Regions from separate parts of the Ligilactobacillus hohenheimensis genome, predicted to be linked through region 2. Evidence: predicted binding sites of a transcription regulator. Region 2 holds the regulator's gene; the other holds the start of a gene.
What was found. The regulator HrcA, encoded in region 2, represses chaperone genes, less so after heat shock. The targets are predictions, from matches to a motif close to TTAGCACTCNNNNNNNNNGAGTGCTAA.

Region 1: the regulator HrcA is predicted to act here: its motif matches at 1,903-1,929, upstream of groES (co-chaperone GroES).

The regions. Positions count from the first base shown of each region.
Region 1 is NZ_CANCXC010000001.1:36,313-39,733, reverse strand. It holds gene groL (chaperonin GroEL) at 1-1,542, opposite strand, end outside; gene groES (co-chaperone GroES) at 1,594-1,878, opposite strand; gene QOR60_RS00200 (redox-sensing transcriptional repressor Rex) at 2,099-2,740, opposite strand; gene QOR60_RS00195 (ABC-F family ATP-binding cassette domain-containing protein) at 2,901-3,421, shown strand, end outside.
Region 2 is NZ_CANCXC010000001.1:324,788-328,208, forward strand. It holds gene truB (tRNA pseudouridine(55) synthase TruB) at 1-172, shown strand, start outside; gene ribF (riboflavin biosynthesis protein RibF) at 181-1,131, shown strand; gene hrcA (heat-inducible transcriptional repressor HrcA) at 1,227-2,261, shown strand; gene grpE (nucleotide exchange factor GrpE) at 2,277-2,864, shown strand; gene dnaK (molecular chaperone DnaK) at 2,890-3,421, shown strand, end outside.

The DNA.
Region 1 (3,421 bases), 290 kb from region 2:
CGTTGTGAGCAGCAGGGCTGAAACGCTGGCAGCGTTCTGCAGTGCTGAACGGGTAACCTTTGTCGGGTCAACAACCCCGGCGTCAACCATGTCGACCCATTCACCGGTTGCAGCGTTGAACCCAACACCTGGCTTCTGTTCCTTCAGCTTCTCAACGATAACGGAACCTTCTAAGCCGGCGTTTTCAGCGATCTGCCGTACTGGTTCTTCGAGGGCGCGCTTAACGATGTTAACCCCCGTCTGAACGTCGCCGCTTTCCTTGATGGCAGCAACTTTGTCAATGACGTTAACAAGTGCCGTACCACCACCAGGAACGAAGCCTTCTTCAACGGCAGCCCGCGTAGCGTTGAGGGCGTCTTCAATCCGGTACTTCCGTTCCTTCAATTCGGTTTCGGTTGCGGCCCCAACCTTGATTACGGCAACCCCACCGGCTAACTTAGCCAGCCGTTCCTGGAGCTTCTCCTTGTCAAAGTCAGACGTTGCTTCCGCAATCTGCTTCCGGATCTGGTCAACCCGCTCGTCGATGGCATCCTTAGCGCCGGCACCCTCAACGATCGTCGTGTTTTCCTTCGTAACGGTTACCTTCCCAGCTGAACCTAACTGGTCAAGCGTAACGTCCTTCAACTGCAGGCCAAGGTCGTCCGTGATAACCGTAGCACCCGTCAGAATGGCGATGTCTTCAAGCATTGCCTTCCGCCGGTCACCAAAGCCAGGAGCCTTAACAGCAACGGCCTTGAACGTTCCCCGGATGTTGTTCAAAACAAGTGTTGGAAGAGCTTCACCGTCAACGTCGTCAGCGATGATTAACAGTGAACGTCCCTGCTGAACAATCTGCTGTAACAGGTCCATGATTTCCTGGATGTTTGAAATCTTCTTGTCCGTAATCAGGATGTACGGGTTGTCCAGGTCAGCTTCCATCTTGTCGTTGTCCGTTACCATGTACTGTGACAGGTAGCCGCGGTCGAACTGCATCCCTTCAACAACGTCGAGAGTCGTGTCAATCCCCTTTGACTCTTCGATGGTAATAACCCCATCCTTACCAACTTTTTCCATGGCGTTAGAGATTAATTCCCCAACCTTTTCGTTAGCGGCTGAAATTGAAGCAACCTGTGCAATGTCACTCTTTGATTCAACCTTGTGGGACTGTTCGTGCAGGGCCTTAACGGCAACATCCGTTGCTTCTTCGATCCCCTTCCGGATTCCAACAGGGTTAGCACCCGCCGTCACGTTCTTCATCCCGGCGTTTACGATTGCCTGCGTCAGAACCGTTGCGGTCGTCGTTCCGTCACCAGCGATGTCGTTGGTCTTTGAAGCAACTTCAGCCACAAGCTTAGCACCCATGTTCTCGAAGTGGTCTTCTAATTCGATTGACTTGGCAATCGTTACCCCATCGTTTGTAATTGTTGGGGAACCGTATGACTGCTCCAACACAACATTCCGTCCCTTTGGTCCAATCGTTGACTTAACTGTGTCGGCTAACTTGTCAACCCCAGCTAACATCTTCTTGCGTGCGTCTTCCGCAAACTTAATTTCCTTAGCCATTGTCATATCACCTCATGTGTTAGATTTTAAACTCGTCATCACCGCTGACAACTAGTCAACGATGGCCATTAAGTCCTTTTCGTGGACAACTAAGTATGACTCACCATCATGCTTAACTTCGGTTCCAGCGTACTTGTCAAAGAGAACCGTGTCGCCCTCCTTAACCTTCGGTGCAACCGTCGTGCCGTTTTCAAGGGTTAACCCTTCACCAACAGCAACCACCTTAGCGGTTTGTGGCTTTTCCTTGGCGTTGCTTGCTAAAACAATGCCCCCAACCGTTTGCTCTTTTTCTTCTTCTACTTTTAAGATTACGCGATCTCCTAATGGCTTAAGCACAAGCTATCCCTCCAAATGATTTATTTAGCACTCATCATTGGTAAGTGCTAACCTACAATTCATATACTACACACTTTTGCCATGAAGTGCAAGCATTTTTTGTCACTCTTTGCAGGAGAGTGCTAATTAATTAGTAAATAAAAAACCACCGGCTAATTTCGTGTCCTAAATGTCCACTTAGCATCGTCCGTTAACCTGGTAGCTTTCTTCATTAATATGATTATTCTTCATCCTTCTTCGGCCCAAAGTGGTCCAGGAAGTAGATCAGCGTCTGCAGCTCGTTCGTCAAATCCACGTTTTGAATCCGGACTGTTTCCGGGGCTGCAATCCGCATCGGGGTAAAGTTCAAAATTCCCTTCACCCCCGCCGCAATCATCTGATCGGCAACGCTCTGGGCAACGGACGCCGGCACCGTGAGGATTGCCACCTCAATCTGCTGGACGGTCAGCTGCTCCTGCATGTCCGCCATCGGGTAAACCGGCACACCGTTTTGAATTGTTCCGGTAATGTCGTCGTTAATATCAAACGCCGCACTGATCCGCACGTTATTGCTCTGGTGGAAATTAAAGTTGAGGAGCGCATGCCCCAGATTCCCGACCCCAATCAATGCAACGTTTGTCAGCTTATCCTGACTCAGGGTCTTTTTAAAAAATGCTAGTAAACTATCAACGTGGTACCCGTACCCGCGTTTTCCAAGCGCACCGAAGTACGAGAAGTCCCGCCGGATTGTTGCTGAATCAATCTTGACCGCCTCGGCAAGTTCCGTTGAAGAAACCCGCTCTTTCCCCGCATCCTTAAGAAAATTAAGGTAGCGGTAGTAAATTGGTAACCGCCGGGCAGTCGCCTGTGGAATTTTTGCCATGCTGTTAAACTCCCTTCAATTAATCTTCACAAGCAACTATAACATAAACGTTGATATTAGTACGAATTAACCCGCTAACTTCACAATCTCTTTACGTGTTTTTCGAAAATCATATGCTAAAATAGGTAGGATTATTACTTTGAACGAAAGGATGCATACCATGATACTGCTCCAAGCACAAAAAGTTGCCCGGCATTTCGGGGCTGATACCCTCTTCCACGACATTAACCTGGACATCCAGGACGGCGACCGGATTGCGCTCGTTGGCCGGAACGGCGCAGGAAAATCCACCCTCATTAAGATGCTCACGGGAGAAACAGAACCCGATGAAGGGCAAATCATCCGACGGAAGGACCTTACCATCGGTTACCTTGCCCAGAACGCCGGCTTATCGTCGGGCCGATCCCTGTACGATGAAATGTTAAGCGTGTTTGCGCCCCTTCAAAAAATGGAAGCGGAAATTCACCGGTTAGAGGAACAAATGGCCAACCCACCGATGGATCCGGCCTCGCCCGAATACCAGCAACTCCTCGACCACTACGACCAACTGCAGCACGATTTTAAGGAGCAAAACGGATACGGTTACGAAACAGAGGTTAAGTCCGTCCTGACCGGGTTTAAGTTTTTCCCCGAGGACTATGACCGCCCGGTTGATACCCTCTCCGGGGGTCAGAAAACGCG
Region 2 (3,421 bases):
TGAGTGGCAGCGGGTGCAAAACGGTGGCTTTCTTGCGGAAAAGCAGGTGACTGCCGGCCAGCCGGTGCCGCGCGTTGTTTTACAAACCGGGCTGCGCGTCCGGGCGGTCTACTGTTATAATGAAAAGCAGCACCGGTATCAGCCGGAGCGGATGATCGATTTAAGTGAGTAGGTGATGGAATGGAGACGGTGGAGATTACGAGTGTGGAAGACGTCACCCGGGCAGCCGGCGCGCCGGTCGTCCTCGCGGTGGGCTTCTTTGACGGCGTTCATCGGGGCCACCAGCGGGTGATTGAAGCGGCCAAGGAGGAAGCTTCCCGGCGGAACGCGCGGTTAGGCGTCATGACGTTTGACCGGTACCCGAAATTAATGTTTCAGGGCATGCGGTGGCAACCCTTCCGGTACCTGACATCGCCTGCGCAAAAGGCCGCCCACTTTGCTGCGTTGGGGGCTGATGTGGAGTACATTCTCACGTTTGACGAAACCTTAGCGGAGATGGCGCCCCAGGACTTTGTTGACCGCTACATTGTAGGGTTAAACACGGTGGCGGTGGTTGCCGGGGAAGACTTCACGTTTGGCAATCCCCGCGTGGCCAACATGCACACCCTCCCGCAGTACGCCAAGGGCCGGTTTGATGTTTTACCGGTTACCCACCTTCTTCAGGATAACGATAAAATCAGCTCCACCCGGATCCGGAAGGCCATTGATGGCGGCGACGTGCAGCTGGCCAACCGACTTTTGGGATATCCGTACGAAACGAACGGATACGTGGTGCACGGGTTTGCCCGGGGGCGGCGTCTGGGCTTTCCAACGCTCAACATCGCGGATGGGGATAACCTGCGCTTGCCGGCAATCGGGGTGTACGCCGTGCAGGTCAACGTGCAGGGAACCTGGTACAACGGAATGGCTTCGCTGGGCCGGAACGAAACGTTTGGTGACCACAACGACGTGGTCCTCGAAATTAACCTGTTTGACTTTGACCAGATGGTATACGGCCAGTTCGTGAAGGTCCGCTGGTTTGACTTCGTGCGTGGGCAGCAAAAGTTTGCGTCTGCTGATGAGCTGGTCGCCCAGTTAAAGCAGGACCGGCAAACGATTCAAGCGTGGTTTGCCCAACAACAGAAAAATTAAGCCAGAATATTGACGAATGCCAATCAATTTTGTATATTATAGGTGACTTAGCACTTAGCAATTATGAGTGCTAAGTGCTAAAAGAGGTGATTGTGGTGTTAACGGAACGTCAACTGTTAATTCTTGAGACGATCATTAAGGATTACACGGATGTCGGGCAACCAATTGGTTCAAAAACGTTGCAGGAGCAATTACCAGTCCATGTGAGTTCAGCAACGATCCGTAACGAAATGGCGGCGTTGGAGAAGGCGGGGCTCATTCGCAAGGAACATTCTAGTTCCGGGCGGGTGCCGTCAATCAAGGGCTACCGGTACTATGTTGATAACATTTTGACGCCGACCCAGGTTGACCAGCAGGCCCTCGCGGATATTCGTTCGTCTTTTCAGGGGGATTTTTCGAAGGTTGACGAAATCGTGGCGACGTCCGCCAACATTTTGTCGGACCTGACAAACTACACAACAATTACCCTGAAGCCGGAGGTCGAGGACGTCCTCTTGGAAGGCTTCCGGATGGTGCCACTGGGAAACCAGCAGGTGATGGCTATTCTTGTGGCTAGTGACGGGACGGTTGAGAGTAAGCTGTTCCAGTTGCCTGAAGGCGTGACGGGTGATCAGGTTGAACCCGTGATGCGCGTGATTAACGACCAACTTGTGGGCGTGCCGCTCCGGCAAATTCCAGCTAAGTTGACCGCTAACATTGGCTTAATTGCCAAGTACTTCAAGCAACCCGCTGGGATGGTCGCCGTTGTGAGTGACATTCTACAAAAGATTGCGCACGAGCAGTACTTCGTTGGCGGGAAGATGAACGTCTTTAACTTTGCCAACGATGGTGATTTGGATGAAGCCAAGTCGCTCTATGCGTTGATGGAACGGGCACCGGAGTTATCCGACATTGTTGATCCCCAGGACAAGGACATTACCGTGAAGATCGGTGATGAGATGGCGAACCAATTATTGCTGAATTATAGTGTGGTTTCAGCGACCTACAACGTGGATGACTACGGGAAGGGCATGATTGCCATTCTCGGGCCAACCAACATGCCGTACTCCAAGGTGATTGGGCTTCTGGGGGCACTCCGGCAGGAATTAACGCGTAAAATGCTGAACTACTACCATAATTTTGACGAGTAGAAAAGGGGTGTTGACGTGGCAGCGGATAAGGAAAAAGCAAACCAAGAAGCGGTAGCCGCCAAGGAGAAGGCCCAGGATTCTAAGAAGCAGGAATCAAAAAAGGCTGCGGCGAAAAAGAAGCCAACGGTCAAGGACCAGCTGAAGGCGGCGCAGGAACAGATTGACCAGCTTACCAAGGAAAAGGATGAGCTGGAAGATAAGTATCTGCGGGCTGAAGCGGAAATGGCTAACATGCAAACGCGCTACAAGAAGGAGCAGGAGCAGCTGTTGAAGTATCAGAGTCAGCGGTTGGCAACTGCGGTGCTACCGGTAATTGATAACCTGAACCGGGCGCTTGAGATTGAGGTGGATGACGAAGCTTCTAAGAACCTTAAGCAGGGGGTCGAGATGGTGGCTAAGGACTTAAATAAGGCTTTTACCGATAACGAAATCACCAAGATCGAATCCCTCGGCAAGAAGTTCGATCCGACGCTCCACCAGGCCGTCAAGAGTGTGCCGGCTGAGGATGGGCAGGAACCCGAGACAATCGTTGAGGTGTTCCAGGATGGTTACATGTTAAAGGACCGTGTTTTGCGGCCAGCCATGGTCGTTGTTGCACAGTAATTAAGAAGAAAAAGAGGTAAGGTAGATGTCAAAGATTATTGGAATTGACCTTGGGACGACGAACTCAGCCGTTGCCGTCCTCGAAGGTAAGGATGCAAAGATTATCACCAATCCGGAAGGAAACCGGACAACGCCGTCCGTTGTTTCCTTCAAGAACGGGGAAACTCAGGTTGGTCAGGTTGCGAAGAACCAGGCCATTACCAACCCAAACACCGTTTCATCAATCAAGCGGCACATGGGCGAAACCGACTACAAGGTCGACATTGATGGTAAGAAGTACACGCCACAGGAAATCTCAGCCATGATTCTCCAGTACATCAAGGACTACGCAGAATCATACCTGGGTGAAGACGTGACGCAGGCCGTTATCACGGTCCCAGCCTACTTCAACGACTCCCAGCGGCAGGCTACCAAGGATGCCGGAAAGATTGCCGGCTTAAAGGTTGAACGGATTGTCAACGAACCGACGGCCGCTGCTTTGGCTTACGGGCTTGACAAGCTGGACAAGGATGAAAAGATTCTTGTGTTCGACCTTGGTGGGGGAACGTTTGATGTTT